DNA from 4 places in the Paenibacillus sp. GD4 genome. Region 2 is predicted to be linked to each of the others. Evidence: riboswitches for the same ligand, from Rfam matches in the RefSeq annotation. Region 2 holds a riboswitch; each other region holds the start of a gene.
What was found. Region 2 has a riboswitch for cyclic di-GMP ahead of RAC89_RS13475 (S-layer homology domain-containing protein). Riboswitches for the same ligand answer to the same signal wherever they lie in the genome.
Positions count from the first base shown of each region.

Region 1: it holds a riboswitch for cyclic di-GMP, as region 2 does, so the genes downstream of both, RAC89_RS05555 (diguanylate cyclase) here and RAC89_RS13475 (S-layer homology domain-containing protein) in region 2, are expected to answer to the same signal.
Region 3: it holds a riboswitch for cyclic di-GMP, as region 2 does, so the genes downstream of both, RAC89_RS04885 (hypothetical protein) here and RAC89_RS13475 (S-layer homology domain-containing protein) in region 2, are expected to answer to the same signal.
Region 4: it holds a riboswitch for cyclic di-GMP, as region 2 does, so the genes downstream of both, RAC89_RS15360 (chemotaxis protein CheW) here and RAC89_RS13475 (S-layer homology domain-containing protein) in region 2, are expected to answer to the same signal.

Region 1 is NZ_JAVCYK010000001.1:1,160,254-1,164,903, forward strand. Features, by position in the region: gene RAC89_RS05555 (diguanylate cyclase) at 1-1,850, opposite strand, end outside; cyclic di-GMP riboswitch class I at 1,820-1,906, opposite strand; gene RAC89_RS05560 (NAD(P)-dependent alcohol dehydrogenase) at 2,041-2,967, opposite strand; gene RAC89_RS05565 (winged helix-turn-helix domain-containing protein) at 3,058-4,650, opposite strand, start outside.
Region 2 is NZ_JAVCYK010000001.1:2,851,016-2,855,665, forward strand. Features, by position in the region: gene sbnA (2,3-diaminopropionate biosynthesis protein SbnA) at 1-113, opposite strand, end outside; gene RAC89_RS13465 (phenylacetate--CoA ligase family protein) at 134-1,330, opposite strand; gene RAC89_RS13470 (YheC/YheD family protein) at 1,485-2,294, shown strand; cyclic di-GMP riboswitch class I at 2,421-2,529, shown strand; gene RAC89_RS13475 (S-layer homology domain-containing protein) at 2,689-4,650, shown strand, end outside.
Region 3 is NZ_JAVCYK010000001.1:1,032,803-1,037,452, reverse strand. Features, by position in the region: gene RAC89_RS04890 (MDR family MFS transporter) at 62-1,318, shown strand; cyclic di-GMP riboswitch class I at 1,394-1,483, shown strand; gene RAC89_RS04885 (hypothetical protein) at 1,580-1,855, shown strand; gene RAC89_RS04880 (DUF2935 domain-containing protein) at 1,954-2,766, shown strand; gene RAC89_RS04875 (helix-turn-helix domain-containing protein) at 2,838-3,692, opposite strand; gene RAC89_RS04870 (Gfo/Idh/MocA family protein) at 3,838-4,650, shown strand, end outside.
Region 4 is NZ_JAVCYK010000001.1:3,201,947-3,206,596, reverse strand. Features, by position in the region: gene RAC89_RS15375 (hypothetical protein) at 1-650, opposite strand, end outside; gene RAC89_RS15370 (anti-sigma factor family protein) at 647-1,123, opposite strand; gene RAC89_RS15365 (RNA polymerase sigma factor) at 1,125-1,712, opposite strand; cyclic di-GMP riboswitch class I at 1,886-1,971, shown strand; gene RAC89_RS15360 (chemotaxis protein CheW) at 2,045-2,479, shown strand; gene RAC89_RS15355 (hypothetical protein) at 2,557-2,748, opposite strand; gene RAC89_RS15350 (3D domain-containing protein) at 2,760-3,461, opposite strand; gene RAC89_RS15345 (deoxyguanosinetriphosphate triphosphohydrolase family protein) at 3,651-4,650, opposite strand, start outside.

The DNA.
Region 1 (4,650 bases), 1.7 Mb from region 2:
TAATCTACATCATATAAAATAACGGAGATCGGCTCTCCATGCAGCTCGGCTCGTTCCAGCCATTGCTCGGCCAGATGGAAAAAGTGACGGCGATTATAGATGCCGGTCAGCTCATCCGTTATGGCCATCATTTCCTTTTCCCGATACAGCTGCGCATTCGTCACGGCGATGACCGCTTGGCTGCAAAAGCTTAACACCAGCTCGACTTCACTTCGCTCAAAGGCCGGCTCCTTCCTCTCGATGATGTGCAAACCAACGAGCTTCCCGTGCATTTCGAGCGGTACGGCCAGAAGGTAGCCCTGTCCATCCGTACTGCATACCATAATCGGCTGGTGGTCTTGTCTCATTTGAGCAAACCAAGCCTTAACCTCTAAGGGATCCCGTTGAGACAATCCTATGCCGTGATCGGTTTCCGCATGAGGGACTAAACGATCGGACTCCAGCATCCATGAAGCCGCGCGATCATAACGGACAAGCTTCAGCAGCTCGTAGAAGGCAAGGTCCTTCACTTGCTCGGCATCCAAAGTAGAATTCAGCTTATACATGCAGGTTCGAAGCAGCTCGGAAACCCGGCTCCTCTCCCGCTCCGCGACGTTTTCCAGCTGAAGACGGTTCGCCGTTTCCTGCGCCTGCATCAGCTCCCCGATTCGAATCAGCATGTCATTGAGCGAGGTCCCGAGCACACGGAATTCATCCTTAGCCCGGAGCTGCACCCTGGCGGTAAGGTCCCCTGCCCCGGCTCGCATAATTACTCTGATAATCTCGTGAAGCGGTTTCGTCACCCAACGGAACAAGATCATGACGAACAACCCGAACGCCGCTGTGATGGAAAGAAGAAGCACCATCGCGTACTTATAGGCCAAATCGATCAGCGGACTTTGAATGTCCGCCACGTCATCCTCTACGATGACGGTCCAATCGGCCAGAGGGATTTTGGAATACGCCAAATATTTGGACCCTTGACCGTTCGAAATCACCATACCGCCGTTCATTTCATCGGATTGATCCCGGATAACGCTTATAATCTCCTCGCTTTTTACCTTCGTTTGAATCAAGTTGTCGTTGGCGGAGTGAGCCAATATCATTCCGTCAGCATCCACGATATACAGCACTCCATGCTTGTTTATTTTGATGCCCTTCAACTGATCCGAGAAAAAAGAAGTATAAATGGAATTGCCGACGACCCCTATGACTTGGCCTGAAGGTTCCTTAACCGGCACCGCAATAACGATGATCGTTTGGCTGTTGGCCCTGGAAGCAATCGTGCCGCTAACAGCCGGTGCCCCTTTCATCGCCGCGATAAAGTAGCTGCGGTCCTTCACTATAATTTGACCTGTCTCCGGTGCTGCGTCGCTGCCGGCAATAACTACTCCCTCGGAATCGCCGAGCCAAAATTTCTCATGCAGCACCGAACCGTGATAAGCGTCCTGAAGCGCCTTCGTAGATAATGAGAGCTGCGGATTCGTCGAATCAAAAAAATGTACGCCGGATTCGCTTCTAGCGGCCAGCGTATGACGAAACAGCTGCTGGGAGGCGAGGATTTCGGTTTGCCGTATTTCTGCGGAAACCAACCCCCGAATGGCTTCTCCCATACGATAAGCATTCGCCTTCATTTCGTCGTCACTCTTGCGAAGCAGAAGCTCCGAGCTATAGAAATATGTGATGATCCCGGAAATAAGTATGGAGGCTGAAACAATGACAACGATAAGGATCGGCAATTTGATCCGCAAATTCATAGGCTTTCCCCTCACTCCATCGATGAACATGACATGCTGCGAGTTATTGGCGCCGCGTTGCGATGATTCAAACGCAATCCGATTTCTGCGGCCCGGCCGCCCTAGAGTCAGCACTCCTTAGGCCCGAAGCTTTGCGCCCCCTCCTTTCGGAAGGTTTGCCCACTCGACATTATTCGACACATTTTAGTATAAGATATTTTTAGCTATTTGTCTAAGGGACTACGGGCAAGGATTACCATACCACTTTATATGCGCAAAATAAAAACCACCGGTAACGGCAACCCAGTGGCCTTCTCTTATAAAATTACATACAATTCTCATGCTTCACCGTGATGACGACATTCCCTTTTTTATGCCCTTTTTCAACATAACGATGCGCTTCGGGAACTTGCTCCAACGAGTAGCGTCTATCGATAACCGCTTTCAGCTTCCCTTCTTCTGCGAGCCCTTTGAGGAAAAGCAGATCTTCCTTGCGTACCTTGGCAATCCCTTGGCCATCGACCGTCACATAGCTCCCGCTTGGAGCAAGTGCTTTCTTGGCAGCGGATTTCGAGAGCTTCCCTACAGCGTCGAAGATCAGATCGTAGCACCCTACTTCCAGGGTAAACTCCTCCTTCGTGTAGTCCATCACCTGATCCGCCCCTATGGCTTTGACAAATTCAAGGTTGGAGGCGCTGCACACCCCGGTAACCTCCGCGCCATAATATTTCGCCAGCTGCACCGCAGACGTGCCTACAGCTCCGGAAGCTCCATAGATTAGAACCCTCTGCCCTTGCCTTATATTCCCTTTGCGAAAAAAATGCAATGCCGTCGTAGCTCCCATAGGAACGGCAGCCGCCTCTTCATAGCTCATGTTCGCGGGCTTTAAAGCCATCACACCGTCCTCCCGCAAACATGTGTACTCCGCATGCGCTCCGAAGCCCATCCCGGTCAGGGCATAAATTTGATCCCCTTCCCGAAAGCTCCGGACCTCCTTGCCCACCGCTTCAATCTCTCCGGCCAGCTCGACGCCAAGGATGGGCTTCCTCGGTTTCCTAAGTCCCAAGACAATGCGCATAGGGAGCCACAGCGATAGCGGGCTTTGAAAGCGGCGCACACGCAAGTCACCGGCCGACACCGTCGTCGCATGAATTTTCACCAGCACTTCCTTGTCCTTGGGAATCGGCTTCTCCACCTCAGCCAGCTTCAGCACATCCGCGGAACCGTATTTTGTACATAATATCGCTCTCATGGACTTCCTCCCCCAACGGCATATTGGAATTAGCATACATGCCAATGGATGCGATTCCATAGATACTAAAGTACGGTTTTGACGAAATGCTTAAAGAAGACCAAGCTTGCGGGCAAGAGCTACCGCTTCGGTGCGCCGTTTGACCTGCAGCTTGTCGAAGATGATCCGGTTATGCCCTTTCACCGTACTCAGGGAAATGAAAAGGCGCTCGCCTATCTCGTGATTCGACAATCCTAGGGCTATGAGACGGAGCACCTCCGTTTCCCGCGCGGTAAGCGGCTCAATCAGTGAGGGCGCTTGAGGCAGATCGGAGAGGAGCCCGCTATGGATTCCCTCCGCTTTCATGGCGGACAGCAGCTTTCCGATGTACTCTTGCATGATTCCCGCAGCCGCGGCTTCCGACAAGAGACCGGCCATCGGCAGCCCTTCCTCGAGAAACAGCCGGACGAAGCCTCCCGGCTCCGCTAATGCCAAGGCATAGCTCAGCTGCTGCAAGGATCTCAGCTTTTCTCCATGGGCATGCAGCGCAAGGGCTTCGAGAATCAAGCCTTGAAGCCGTTCATCCTCCCAGCCTTTGGCTTCCACCCATTCCATGTGCGGTCCCAGCAGAGCCAGCGCTGCAGCTGTATCTCCTTGAGCCAGATGGGCCCGAGCCAGACTCACAGGAAGCTTGTGTTTCCGGGCGAGCTGCAAGGCTGCCGTGAGATTGCCCTGCCGAAGCAGCACCTGCACGCGTACGGCGGAGATGAAGGGGAATTGATGCTCATACCGATGCTGTCTTGCAAAATGCTCGGACCGGACAACGATCTCGGCAGCCTCGCTTACTTTCCCTTGAGCCAGCTTCAACCGGGCGAGAAACACCTCGCATGCCACCACCCGGTCCGAATGCTCCAGCAGCCTGGCCAGACGGGATGCCTGTTGGCTGTGCCGCTGTGCCTCCTCCAGCCGGTTCCACTCATAATGGATACGGGCTAAGCCGAGATGGGCCTCACATGCGACAGGCAGCGGCGGGTCACCCGCCAATGCCAGCACATGACGATAAGTTTCCGCCGCCATATGGTACCGGTTATCCGCTTCCTGCAGCAGGCCTATGCCGAGAGTAGCCATGACGGTAATCATGACGTGCCCGATTCTTTGACTGGCGGATAAAGCTTCGGTATAAGCCTTGATTGCCGCTGTCCGCTCCCCTAGAAGCTGATAAGCGTATCCCAGGGTCCAGGTGGTAGCGGTGCGGACGGGCAGATTGCCTTGGTGCAAATAATTCAAGGCACGACGCGACTCGGCGAGGATCGTTTCCGCCTGATGCTTGTTGACAGCCATCGTGGCTCGTATCGAGGCAATATGCCCGATGAGATCGCGGCTCTTGTCGTCATGCGGGATGCCTTGCAGCGCCTTCTCCGCAGCTTGCAGCTTCTGCTCTACGCCGGACAGCCGGCCTGACAATAGCAGAGCAGATGCATAGGTCACCCACAACGATGGCCATGCGTCCAGCTCCTCCTCGGGCAGCGATGCCAGCCAATTCAGGATAGGCGTCACCGCTCCACGAAAGAGTAAGGGCATCCCTTTGCCCTCTATTAACCGAACGGCCCGGGCCGTCTCGCCCGCTGCGGCCGCATGGTGAAACGCCTCCAGCTCGCAGCCTTGTGCTTCCAGCCATTCGCTGGCACGCACATGAAGCGGAGC
Region 2 (4,650 bases):
TTCAGCAGCTCCAGCTTGGCATGTACCTCCGGCCCGCCGTCAGGGAATAGGCGGCGGAGTCGGAGGAGTGGCGTATTTCCGATTGCGGAAATCATACTACCTTCGGTGTTCATCCTTATCCAACCTTTGTCTTCTAATAATAGAGCTTCTTATTTTTTACCTGGCCGTTCTCCATCCGCTCGCCTTCCGGTAAGAGGGTCACCCGAATATTTCCCAGCAGCCGGTTTTGAATCATCAGACCGATTTCCGGGATGCATTCCCCGAGCTCTTTTTGAATGATGCGAGCTGCCTCCTCCGTTGCCGATTTGCTCTGAATCGCCACCACCAGGGCATTGTTATGCATCTTCACGCGAACCATCGCATCCTCCAGATGCCGGTAGACGACCTGCTCAATATCGTAAACGCTGATTTTTTCCCCGTGCTTCAGCTCGCGGCCAACCCGCTTGACGATCGACTGAAAGCTCATTTTCTCCACGCCATCCACTATGACAGGCCTGAGATCACGCACCACATCATACGTCACAAACCGTAGAGCCGGAAGCATGCTGCGCACAAGGGAGGTCAGCACGAGGACACTTTCATCGGCCCCAAGCGGCTCCAGCGCTTCCCCAAGCTCCTTCGTCCCGATCCCTTCGGCGATCATATTGTCGACAAGAAGGTATCTGCCGATATCATGGGAGTAGTAGGCAATCGTGCCGATTTCGATCGAGCCATAGGTATCGATTACATCGCGGGAATCCAGTCCGAACAACTGAGCCATATTACGCTGCCATTGGGGCGGGGCGATTTCCCCGACCAGGATGATTTTGCGGATGCCGAAGGCACGGGGGTCCCCGGAGGCATAGACGATATGATCGAGGATGGACGGCATCGTATAGAGCAGGTCCGGGCGGAACGCCGTCAGCGCTTCGATATGCCGCTCTATCGGCAGCTCGAAGGAGATCGAACGATTGTCGAGGCCCAGACGGTCGAAAATCGCTGTAGCCGTACTCGCCGCATGGCCGGTTCCCATATCGGCCAGCGCCCTTCTGCAGCCGCTGCCCTCGAGCAGCTTGCCGAACAGCCGGGTCTTGATCTCGACATACCTTCTGTCGTCCTCCTCGGAGTAGAAGATCGCCTTCCGACGGCCCGAGCTGGTGCCTGACGTGCGGTATACCGCAAGGGCGGGATCCGGCGTCTGGTGATAGTAGTGAGCCTCAAGGACAGCCGAAGTGATCAGCGGCAGCTCTTGAAGACTGCCGAATTCCTCCGCCTGTCTGCCCCCAAGCAGGCCCGTATACCATGGGTACGTTTCCCCTACCTCTATCAGCTTAGCCTTCCATTGATCCATGGTACATGTCCGACTCCCTTACTTTGAGATAGATGTGCACAGTAAAGCTTATGTAAAAAATGGAATTTCGGTGTCCGCATTGGGTCATTGCCCAGTCCAATACCCTGTTCCCCCCGTATAGTAACCTAGAGAGTCCATAGAACGGAGGGATCCTATGAAGAGGCATATCCGCCATGTGCCGGATAAGCTGATCAAGACGAAGGTACTGTGTCGATGCGCAGAGGTAAGAAGCCAAATTCCCTTAACGCAGAGCATGAATGGACGCGTTCTCTATGACATGCTGCACAAGTACGGTATGGTCTACATCAAGCCGTGCCAAGGCGCCCAAGGAAACGGCGTCATAAGGGTGGACAAGATCAGAAGAGGAGGGCGGAGGGCACGTACCGTTTACCGCTACCAGGAAGGCACGCGGGTACGCTCCTTTGCGCATTTTGGCAAAGCTTATCAGGAGCTTTATCGATTGACCAAGGGGACGCCGTATTTGGTACAAAAGGGCATCGAGCTGTTAACCTACCGAGGACGTCCCTTTGATATCCGGGTCATGGTACAGCGCAGCCGCCGGGGGTCATGGGATGCTACGGGCATTGTCGGCCGGGTGGCCCATCCCCGCAAGGTGGTTACCAACGGAAGCCAGGGGGGGACGATCTATCCGGTGGACGTGATTTTACAGCCCTATGCAAGCCATGGGAGAAGAAAAGCACTAATCGCGTCCATGCAGCGCATTGGGGTGAAGTCCGCACGGCAGCTCGCCGCCGTCTTTCCCGGGATCCGGGAGATTGGCGCGGATATCGCCCTGGACCGTCACCTGAAGCCCTGGATTCTGGAGGTGAACACCAGCCCCGACCCGTGCCCCTTCACCAAGCTGAGGGATCGGAGCATGCTGCACCGGATTATTCGCTATGGCAGGGGGTATGGGCGTAAGTATCGCTTGAAGTGTACGAAATCGAAGCGGGGTATGGTGTGAGATAGGATGAGATGAATAGTGTTATAGGCCTATTGGAAAGGAATATTTTGTATTGTCGGGGCTCAAATTCCTGTGATAAAATGACTACGTCCTACCATTCAACAAAATCAGACGAATAGTACCATTGAACGACAAAGGCAAAACCGCCGAAAGACGGTGACGCAAAGCTATGGGTCTAACGAACGCAATCAACGCTCAAGGGCGAATTGCGGTCCAGGATTGCCAGGCTACCGAAACGATGCATGTGATAAGGTCCTCTAAGGGTGATCGAACGCTGCATGATGTTATCGTGCAGCCTTCGGAGCCTTTCAGGGGACTTTTCCGTATCCAGGGGTCCTGAAAGCATAGCCGTTCGATGTAAGCGGACAAGAGGAAGCAGGAGGGAGTCAGATCGATGAAAGTGATGTTTCAACCCAAAGCACTTATGTTGGCCTTGGCCTGGGTGGTTTTCTTCAGCTTTGCCTTGAAGGCGAGTGCAGCTACGGACATCAGTAACCATTGGGCGGAAGAAACCATCGCGCAGTGGGTGAAGGAGGGAATGATTGAAGGGTATGAGGACGGGACCTTCCGGCCTGACCATTCGATTTCGAGGGCAGAAATGGCCGCGCTAATTAATCGTAAGTTCCATCTTACTTCGACGAACGGCACGGCTTCTTTCCCGGACGTATCGAAGGACGAGTGGCAGTACAAACCTATCTCGGCGGCGACGGCAGCCGGATATATGAAGGGCTACGAAGACGGGACGATTCGTCCGGGGGATGCCGTCACTCGTCAGGAACTGGCGGTGATGCTCACAGGGTTACTAAAGCTGGAGCCGGGGGGCGAAGACCTCAAGTACCAAGACCAAGCAGTGATCCCCGCATGGAGCAGGAAGGAAGTCGCTGCCGTCTCGGCAAAAGGGATTATGAACGGGTACGGTGATGGAAGCTTCGCTCCGGCCCGTAAGGTGACTCGCGCGGAAGCCGTCGTAACGATCGAGCGCTCGGCTCAGACGAAGCTGAAGCAGGAGCCTCTCTCGTATACAAAGGCTGGAATCTACGGACCGGAGCACGGTACAGAGACTCTACAGCAGGACGTCATTGTCAATGGCTCCGGGGTCACGCTTCGCAATATGATCATCTCCGGAGACCTCTTGCTGGGGGAAGGCATTGGGGAAGGCGATGTGACCCTTGAGAATGTAACGGTACGCGGCAAAACGACAGTGAAGGGCGGCGGAGCCCATAGTATTCACTTGGTCAACAGTTCGTTTGCCACCGTAATTATTGAGAAAGCAGGCGGAGAGGTTCGTGTTGTAGCTGCCGGCACTACGGTAGTGCAGCTGGTGGAGGTATTCTCAGCCGTCAACATTGAAGAGGAAGGCAGTACAGGAAGCGGATTTATAAAGGTAACTCTGCAGCCAAGCTTACCGGCAGGAACCGTGGTGAAGCTGGCGGGGGATTTCCAGGAGGTTCAGATTGCATCCTCCGGGGCTAAAATCGAGCTGGTTCATGGTTCGGTCGTGACGCTGGATGTGGCGGATGGAGCCTCAAACAACCTAGTCAGCTTAGGGACCACTGTGGTTATCAAGGAACTGATTGCAAGCGAGGTCATTAAGGTAGAGGGGCAAGGAACCATTGAAAAAGCAACCCTTGGCGAGGGGGCGCAGGCCACCACGTTCGAGAAGCAGCCTTCTTCCCTAGGAAATCCGGCAACGGCACCATCGGCCTCCAACGAAAGCGAAAGCGATGAAAGCGGCGGCGGGGGAGGGCAGCAGACGGAGCCGGGTAGCCAGCCTCCATCCATTGTAGTCAAAGGGCTCTATCACTCTTCCAATCAGTTGCTGACGGTTGATTCGAATTTTTCAGAGTTTATGATTTTATTCCGTTGGCAGGGGAGCACCGAGCTTCGGTCTGAAAACTTTGGTATCGTTGCGGGCAAGCCGGAGGTCTTGACTATCAAGCAAAACAACCAGGGTCCTGCTTTCGGCAGCGTGACCGTGAACGGGGAGCAATGGTCGACACTCACGCTGACAAGAAGCAGTGCTCCCTATCCGGGTATAGCTAGTATTTTCTTAGTAGACAAGCTGTCAAAGTATACGGCAGAGCTTCAGGTAACCGTGCATCCGAATCCACAGACCGATGTCGATGCTGAAGCGGTGTTTGTCGTAGGAGATAAGCTCATTGCCAAATACCCGTCAGCAGGTGATTATTCGACCTCCAGCTGGGTAGTCAAAGATAGTGTGTCGCAAGCGGTGTATCAAGCGTTGTATTCCCGCCAAGACCAGGATGCGGCTGTATTTACCATTCAAGGGGACAGCGTATCGGCTGGCAGCTACACGGCGGTTCAGGCAGGTAAGGCAACGGAGTATCCAACCATT
Region 3 (4,650 bases), 1.8 Mb from region 2:
TTTTGTTGTATAATGATCTCCAATTTACCAACCGTTGGTCAATAAAAGGAGAACGCACAAATTGCTTCCTAAAATAGACTCTGCACAAAAAACGGGTTTTGCCCGTTTCCTGCTCTTTCTGCACGCCTATCATCCGATTGTTCATACCTTGCTCGTCGGTACCATTCTGGCCCGCGCCGCCTCGTCCATGAGCATGCCCTTCCTGGCCATCTATTTGTCCCGAGATGGAATGAATCCGCTGCTCATCGGGGCGATCATCGGCGCGGGCTCTCTGGCGGGGACGGCGGCGGGGTTTATCGGAGGAGCTCTCTCTGACCGTCTCGGACGGAAGCTGATCATGATGATCGCCCTGATCGGCTGGGTCGTCATCTTCATGGGCTTCGCTGTAGCGAAATCGCCTGCAGCCTTTCTGCTGCTCAATATGCTCAACGGCGTTTGCCGTGCCTTCTACGAGCCGGTTTCCCAGGCGTTGATGGTGGATGTGACGACGAAGGAGAAGCGATTGAAGGTATTCTCGCTCCGATACCTTGCCATCAATGTCGGTGTTGCCGTAGGGCCGCTTCTCGGAGCGTATTTCGGTACGATGGAGGCGTGGCTGCCTTTCCTTATTACCGCCGGCATTTATTTGGCATATGCTATAGGTCTTTACTTGCTGCTGCAGCGATTCGGTATTCAAAAAATCGAAGGAGAACACAAAAGCCAAGTAACGGTTGCTTCAGCATGGCGCGTCATCACCGGAGACCGGGTATTCCGATTGTATATTATGGGCGGAATCATCGGAGCGATCAGCTATTCCCAGATGACAGTGACCTTATCACAATATGTGGAGCGAAGCGTAGCCGACGGAGCGACACTGTTCGCTTTGCTGATGAGTATTAACGCCATTACCGTAGTCGTGCTGCAGGTACCGGTATCAAGGTTCGGGGAGCGCTTCGGCCCGCTTGCAGCGATCGTGGCTGGAAATCTCATGTTTGCCCTAGGCAATATCGGGTACGCCTTTGCGGATTCGTGGCTGCTGTTCATGGTATCGATGTTCTTTTTTACGCTGGGGGAAATATGTAACTTTCCTGCATCGAATGCCCTAATCGACCGGCTGGCGCCGGAGGGAATGCGAGGGACTTACTTCGGGGCGCAGTCGTTCACAAGTCTGGGACACTTTATCGGGCCGATCATTGGGGGAGCTGTACTATCTCACTGGGGCGGATCTCCGTTATTCCTAGGATTGGCGATAGTAACAGTAGGCGGTTCTTACTTTTATTCCAGAGGGAATCAATTGTTTAATTCAGGACTAAAGACCTACGTGAATTCCAGAAATTGAGCACTATGGTTGATATATTCCGTGAGACCTATCTTTTATGCTAAGAAAGGATAACAAAAGACAAAATTCGATCGTTCTCGATATGGGCAAAGCAGACGAAAGTCTGTGACGCAAAGCTACAGGGGCTACTACGGAGAAGATGCGTTAAGCCAGCCAGCCGCCGAAGGAAAGATGATTCGCGTATAGATGCGGGCCTCCAGTCCTTGGGACGGAGGTTCTTTGTATGTGTGACAACCTATTCTAAAAGCAAAGAGGGACATAATGATGAAGCAGGAGTTTTGTACGAAGGTGGGCAGTGACGTCGTAGGCTTGTATTTGACGGGCGACGGACCGAGAATGGTGATCAACCGGGAGGAATACGAGCTGACGCGGCCCTGCTGGGACTTGGAGATGGTGATGGGACAGCGTCATCATGTCATTACCTTTTATTGGCGCGGTGAGGTTAAGCTTTCCGTGCGTTTTGATGCCAGTAATGATGTGCTGCTCAAACTGTTTGATTACTTAAGCTACCGGACGGAAAAGGTTCGGTACGCGTAGAAGTAAAAGTTTGTTCAAATGGATAAGCCTCCTGCATACATATTAGGTGATAAACTAGGGCTGTGAAGATTTCAGCCGGCCTAATAGGAGGAATTCCTGTGCAACCGACCGATTACGCGGCATCGGCTTCATTCGAGCATCGCTTTTGGCTGCAGATTGCGGGCGATCATGCCCGGTTCATTAAGGACGCGTTATCTCCGGATGAAGTACAGGAGATTCAGCGTGCCCGGTTTTACATTGCGAAGCTGGATGAGCTGCTGGAAAAATCCAGGACGGAGCTGGATGAAGCGCAGCTGCAGGAGCTTAGCCGGGAGAGCTATACTCGCGCTCAGGATCTAAGGAACTTCAAGCTCCATCTGCTGCGCAGACACCTTACGGGTAAGATTGGCCTTAAGCTGCCGCCGAGCTTTCTGAACCATATGGTCAATGAAGTGGAGGAGTATTTGCGTGTCCTCCGGTTCCTCGTTTCGGGTCAACCGGCTCCCATGTATAATGAAATCCACCACCATCTGGTATGGCTTCAGGATGCATTCGGGCATGCCGCTTCGATTGCCGGCGACCTTGATATGGCGGAGAAGCCGTTGATTGAAACCGCCCAGAGCTTCGAATCGCATTTCCGCGATTTTTACATGAAAGCGGTTGAGCTGGCAGGCTACATGCGCGCGAACATTTCGCAGTTTCCGGCACTGGCTCGCTTCAACAAGGAGATTGAGCTGGAGATGGTGCTCTTCAAGGGCTTCCTCCGGGAGCTGGAAGAGATGAGGCTGACCGGCGAGGTGCTGGGTGTATTGACACCGCTGATGGCGGATCATATGGCGCGCGAGGAATGCTATTATTTGACGAAGCTTTCGCTTACGGCCGGCACCAAAGCGCCGGAGTGCGACCCGGGCAAGCCGAGAACGGAAGGATAACAGATAAGGAAGACCGGATTTGAGCAGCGCAAATGCGAGCTCAAGGCGCCGGTCTTTTTTCCGTTGCCGATTCAACCCTTTTCCGAGCTGCGGTAGGTGCGGGGAGAGACACCGGTCTGCTTCTTGAATACTTTGCCGAAATGGGAGAAATTATCGAAGCCGACCTGCTCCGAGATATCGGTAATGCTGAGCTCGGATTGCTGAAGCAGACGCTGCGCCTCCTTGATTCGCTTGAGGTTCAAATAGTCCGTGAAGCTGAAGCCGGTAATTTCTTTAAATTTGCGGCTGATATGACTGATACTGACATAAAATTTCTCGGAAAGCAGAGGCAGGCTGATCGGTTCGGCGTAATTCGCATTAATATATTGAACGATTTCCGATATTTTTTCATGCATCGGCGAGACATGCTCCATTGGCGCCGTCTTGTTTTTTTGATGATAACGTGCGGCATGCAGCAAAAGCTCGGTAGAGGCAAGCTGAACTGCGAGCTCGTAGCCGGGAGCGGCAGCGTGGATTTCTTCGAGCACGGCCAGCAGCATCCCTTCCAGCTTTAAGCGCTCATGCAGGGGGAGACGAAGCAGCGGTGCATCAGCCATAAAGGGAGAGCGCAGCAGCTCGGCAAGCTCCGGAGGATGCTGCTCGAAGAAGGACTCCCAGTAATAAATTAAGATTCGATCATGCTCGGGTATGCCGACATCCGAGGTTTTATGAACTTCTCCGGAGCGAATGAAGATAAGGTCTCCCGCTTCGACCGAGTAAGACCGGTCTTTAATAAAGTAGCTCCTCCGCCCGGAAAATAAGTAATAGAGCTCATACTGCGAATGGATGTGGTTAATGGCCATGGTGTAGTGTCCCTTGCGGCGATCGAATTCGACCCCGATCCTCTTGTCCGGCGTTGTGCAACGGAGTTGGTTTGGAAATTGCATCGGCTCATAACGCTCCTTTCCTAGGAACAGTATAACAAAATTTGCGGCATTTGACGCGAAAAGGTTTCATTTGCGGCGAATGTTTTATTTATTTGCGCTATGATTTGATTCAGAGATGGGTTAATCACGAAAGGAGAGAATGAATATGGCAGCAAAAAAGAAATATGTTCAAGTAGGTGTCGGAGGGCGAGCCGAGTTCTTCTACAAGGCGATTGCAACCGATTACAAGGAAACGTCGGAGCTTCTCGCCGTTTGCGATATTAACCAGACCCGCATGAATTACGCCAACAAGCTCCTTACTGAAAAATACGGATACAACCCTGTAAGAACCTACAAAGCCGATCAATTCGATCAAATGATCGAGATTGAAAAACCGGATGCCGTAATTGTTACCAGTGTGGACCGGACTCATCACACTTACATTATTCGTGCTTTGGAGCTCGGCTGCGATGTCATTACAGAGAAGCCGATGACCGTTGACGAGAAGAAATGCCAGGAAATTCTTGATGCGGTGGAACGCACGGGCCGTCAGGTTCGCGTAACGTTTAACTACCGCTATGCGCCTCATCATACGAAGGCTCGTGAGCTGATCATGAACGGCGAGATCGGCAAGGTCACCTCGATCCATTTCGAATGGCTCCTGAATACGAAGCATGGCGCCGACTATTTCCGTCGTTGGCACCGTGATAAGCGCAACAGCGGCGGCCTGCTGGTGCACAAGTCGACCCATCACTTCGATCTGGTCAACTTCTGGATCGGCTCCCAGCCGGAGGAAGTGTTTGCCTATGGCGACCTGCTGTTCTACGGCAAGGAGAACGCGGAGCAGCGCGGAGAGACGAAATTTTACCAACGCGCTACCGGCAATCCGAATGCGGAAGGCGACCATTTCGCTTTGCACTTGGATAAGAACGAACACTTGAAGGCGCTATACCTTGACGCAGAGCACGAGGACGGCTAC
Region 4 (4,650 bases), 350 kb from region 2:
CCCGCGCCCGGGAACATGCAGAGCAGGGTCGCCAGCAGCTTGTTCCTCTTCCCTGCCTCGCGGTTATCCTGAAAATCCTCGAATACCGAGCGATCTGCAAGCTCCTCTCCCCGTTCCTTACGATTGAGCTGCTGAATGACATCGAACATGGAATAAATCCAGAAAACAGGCAAAATGCCGAGGAAGGCGAGAAACTCATCCTGCTTCGTCCACGCGGTGATGAAAATGATCATCATTCCGAATCCGATAAACGAGATCAAAAGAGATAGTCCGCGCTGCATCAATCCAAGCTGAAGATGGCCCAGCCCCGGGATAAAGGAAAGCGCAATCGTAAAGCCGCGATCCTGATCGCGCCTCTGATGCTCCCCAGCCCCGTGAGCCGCCTGGGCACCCCGGCTTACCGTCCGCGCCATATCGATCAGATTGATTAAGGCGATCAGGACGGAGAACAGCGGCAGGATAAGCAGCTCATCGGCGCCTCGCCCGTTTCGCAGCAGGAGCGCAAGGAACAGCAAGCCTAAAGGCCCGAAGAAGCCGCAGCCGTAGAGCAGCCCCTTCCCCAGCTTCCCCAAATACAGGAAGCCAAGCCCGGGAATAAAAGAAAGCAGAAAAGCAACCATCGGATGTTTGGGTGGGACTGTCGGGTTCATCGCTTACCCCCTCTTTCTGTTTTTGATTGAATGGAATCCAGGACGAGCACCGTCTTATCCAGCAGCCGGCTGGAGAAGGACTGCTGGGCGGCATACTCGTTATCGTACAACGAAGCCCTGGCAACCGCATGCTGTCCGGTGCTGCCCAGCAGAGCTTGAAAAATGCCCGTGCTCACAAGCAGCAGCGTGATGGCAGCAGCAACCGCGTAGTGAAAGACCGGATGACTCCACAGCCTTGAACGATGCGGCTCGGACGGTACAAGGACCGGCGGCAGCTGCTTCAGCACCCGCTCGGTCAGTTCGGCCGGATCCGCCAGCTGAGGCATCTCATTCGACACTGCACCAAGGCAATCCATATACAGCATCAAGCATTCGTCACACTGGGCAAGATGCAAGTCACAGTGCTCCCGCTGCTCTTCGGTCATTCGGCCGCCTGCATAGTCGAGCCATTGTTCTCTTGTTGGGTGCGTCATTCTAGTGGTCCTCCTCCTTCCATGTTCTGCGCATGTACTGCTTGGCCCGGTACAGCTTGGATTCTACGGTTTTGAGCGCCAGCTTCTGCTCCAATGCAATTTGCTGATAGCTTTTTTCCTCAATATAAAAGGCGACCACTACATCCCGGTAAGCCTCGGGCAGCTGCCGGATCGAGCTTCGAACCTGCTCACGCTGCTCCCTGCTTAATACGTGCTTCTCGACCGCGCTGGTCGGCACAGTCGCCGGCGCGTCCAGCAGCATTTCAACGTCGTCCGTCAGCTCCTCGCGTTTGCGCTGCCTTGAACGCTTAAAGTCGATCGCTTTGTTTACCGCTATACGAGTAATCCAAGTCTTGAACCCTTGCTGCTGATACTGAGGGAGGGCAGAGTGCATTTTGAGCAGCACCTCCTGCGTCACATCCTCGGCATCCTTCGGCGATTGAAGCACGCCATATACAACTTGATACAGGTAAGGTCCGTATTGCAGGGCCAGATGCCTGAACGCTTCCCGATCCCCGGACGCTGCCTGCGCGATCCTTTGCTCCTCTGTGATGACTCTCCCCCTCCTCTCCAGGTATATAGACGTCATGTACGAAGGGAATCACTGCAGCTTAGCAAAAAAAATGTGCCTTAAGCATCATCATCTTACACAGAAAACGTAATCCTTGCTGCTATGTCACCAAAATAAATGCTAGATTTCGACAAAAATCGTGGTATACTCAAGGTATAACTCGAATTATGTCGAATGACTGACTTCTAACTGAATGAAAAAGGCAAACCCGCCGAAAGGAGGGGACGCAAAGCTACGGGCCTAAAGCGAGTGACGCCAAGGCAGCCGGGCTGCCATTGGGGAGAGCTTTGTACGAGGAACTGCCCCTGCGTTAAGGGCAGTTTTTCTTTTTATCAAGCTTAGGAGGGGAAATGATGCAAGCCATGGAACAGGAGCAGTATGTCGAATTCAGCCTTGGGAGCGAGCCCTATGCTCTCCCGATTCAAGACATTCATGAAATCATCAAAATGCAGAGCATTACCAGACTCCCGCAAGCGCAGAGCTACATGAAAGGCGTCATTAACATACGGGGGTACATCATCCCCATCGTGAGTCTTTGCCTGCTTTTCGGCCTTCCCGAAGAGGCTGTTACCAAAGCCACCCGCATTATTATCGTTCGTCTCGGAGAGGAAACGGTCGGCATGATCGTCGATCGCGTCAACAAGGTGACCCGGTTTACGGATATTCAGCCTCCGCCGGAGCAGCTAGGCTCCGTAAGCTCGAACTGCTTGTCCGGCATTGGTTTTTCACCTACCGGCCTCATCGGCATCCTCAGCTTGAACGGCATGTTTCAAGAATATCACTAAACCGTGCATTTGCGCTTCCAACAGGAAATAGCCCCATCTTCCCTTCGAGGGATGACGGGGCTGCTTTTTTTGTTTCCTCACCGCTTCCTTCCTTGCTCCGGCGGCTTGACGGCATGCCTGCGGTCCTTCTGCCTGCCCGAATTGCCGACGGGGCTCGGTCTCCAGCGGTCGTCCTCATCTACGAACTCCTCGTAATCCTCTATGTACGTGTCCACAACGGCTTCCTTCTGTTGTTCCGGGTTCACACAGCACTGCTCCTTCAGCTTCATCTTCAGCTTCCTTACGACAACACATATACCTTGACATTCTTCTTCACGCCGAAATGCCTTGCTTGCTTTACGTCCTCCATGTAGACGTCGATTCTGGCGCCGCGGATCGCCGAGCCGGTATCCTCCGCCTGACGGACGCCTACACCGTCAATATAAACCAGTGAACCGAGCGGAATGATGTTCGGATCTACTGCTACCGTACGCCCTTCCGTCGCCCTGCTGCCGCTGTAGGTGATGCCGTAGGCGGGGCTGGAAGGCGTTTTGCCCGTCGATTCCACCCCAGCCGTATAAGCTGTCAGAGTGGAGCTAAGCACCTTCTTGATCACCTTAGCCTCACCGGCCGGCAGCTCCAGCTCCCCTCCGATAGCCGGGATTTCCAGCTCCTGCCCTATACGCAGAGCATTGGCATTCTGAATCCCGTTCGCTGCAGCCAGCAATTGTACGTTGATGCCGAAATCGCGGGCGATCTTGTACAATGTATCTCCCCGGTTCACCTGGTATTTGACGGCTTCCGGAACGACAGGCTTCCGCTCCTCCTCAGGTGCCGGAGGCTCTTCTTCCAGCATGGCCAGACCATATGGCAAATACCCCGATTCCAAAATTTCGTTGCGCATAACATCTTCCATTTCAATATATGCATCCGCTCTAGAATTCACACTTAATAATACCACAATAGCCACCATGATCGTCCACTTTCGCATTGTCGTTCTCATCTTCTAACTCCTCCTCGAAAAAAAGTAGGTTCCTATGACTAGTAACTAGAGTTGCCCGAATTACTAGATTCTAAACCTGCTTTAACCCGAGGAGGGTGTATCTCCCTTGCGAAATCCAAAGAAGCCGCATCGAAAGAAAGCGAGGCTTTCCTCAATGCGGCTTCACTATTTCATAGACGGCCTGGCCCTTTAGTCCATTTCGTAGATCGAGCCGGAACGGCTGGCGAACAGCTCAGCGTACACTTTGTCCGCATACGCATCCGTCATGCCGGAGATGTAATCCGCCACCAGCCGCGGCCAAGACCACTTCTCCTTATGCTGCTCGTAGCTCTCGCTCCAATCCGGCGGCAGAATCAGCCGGCCGGTCTCATAATGCTTGAAGCTGTCCCACAGCTGCTGGAGCATAATCTCGCTGCGCTTCTGCAGCCGCTGGACGCGAAAATCCTTAATCAGCGTCACCCAGGCAAGCTTCTTAAGAATCTCCATCGTCCGAAGCAGCTCCAGATCCTGCTGACCGTCGCGCACGAAGGTGACCCGTTTCCAGCCGCGCTTCGGATCGTCGATAATGCCGACTCTGCCGGCGAACAAGCTTACCCACCGGGCTTTCATCTCCCGCCTCGTACGGGAGGACTCGCGGTTACACTCCGCATAGATCTGCTCCCACTGCTCCAGATACGCATCCAGTACCTGACGCACCATGACCTTCATATCCACCTGATCCCAGCCTACATCGGCGTTCCCATGATCCTGAACGATCTCTTGGATCAGATTCTCCACCAGCCGGTCATCCTCGAAGAAGGTCCGGTTCATCTGGATCTTGCCGGCACGGATGCCGTCTTCTATATCATGGGTCGAATAGGCGATATCGTCGCATAAATCCATGAGCTGGGCCTCCAGCGTCGGACAGCCGACCGGCATCCCCCACAGGTCGCGAAGGTAGGAGATGCCCTCCCATTCCATACCGTACACCCCCTTGAGCCGACCGGGCTCCTCCATCGAATACGGGTACTTATTGATGGCCAGCAGGGTAGCCGCCGTCAGGTCCAACCCGCTGCCGCTGCCGGCCCGCTTCTCCAGAAACATCAAAATCCGGAAGTTTTGCGCATTCCCTTCATAAGCGAGCCCATGCTCAGCCGAAAGCAGCTTGTTGAGCACCTCTTCCCCCTTATGGCCGAACGGCGGATGTCCA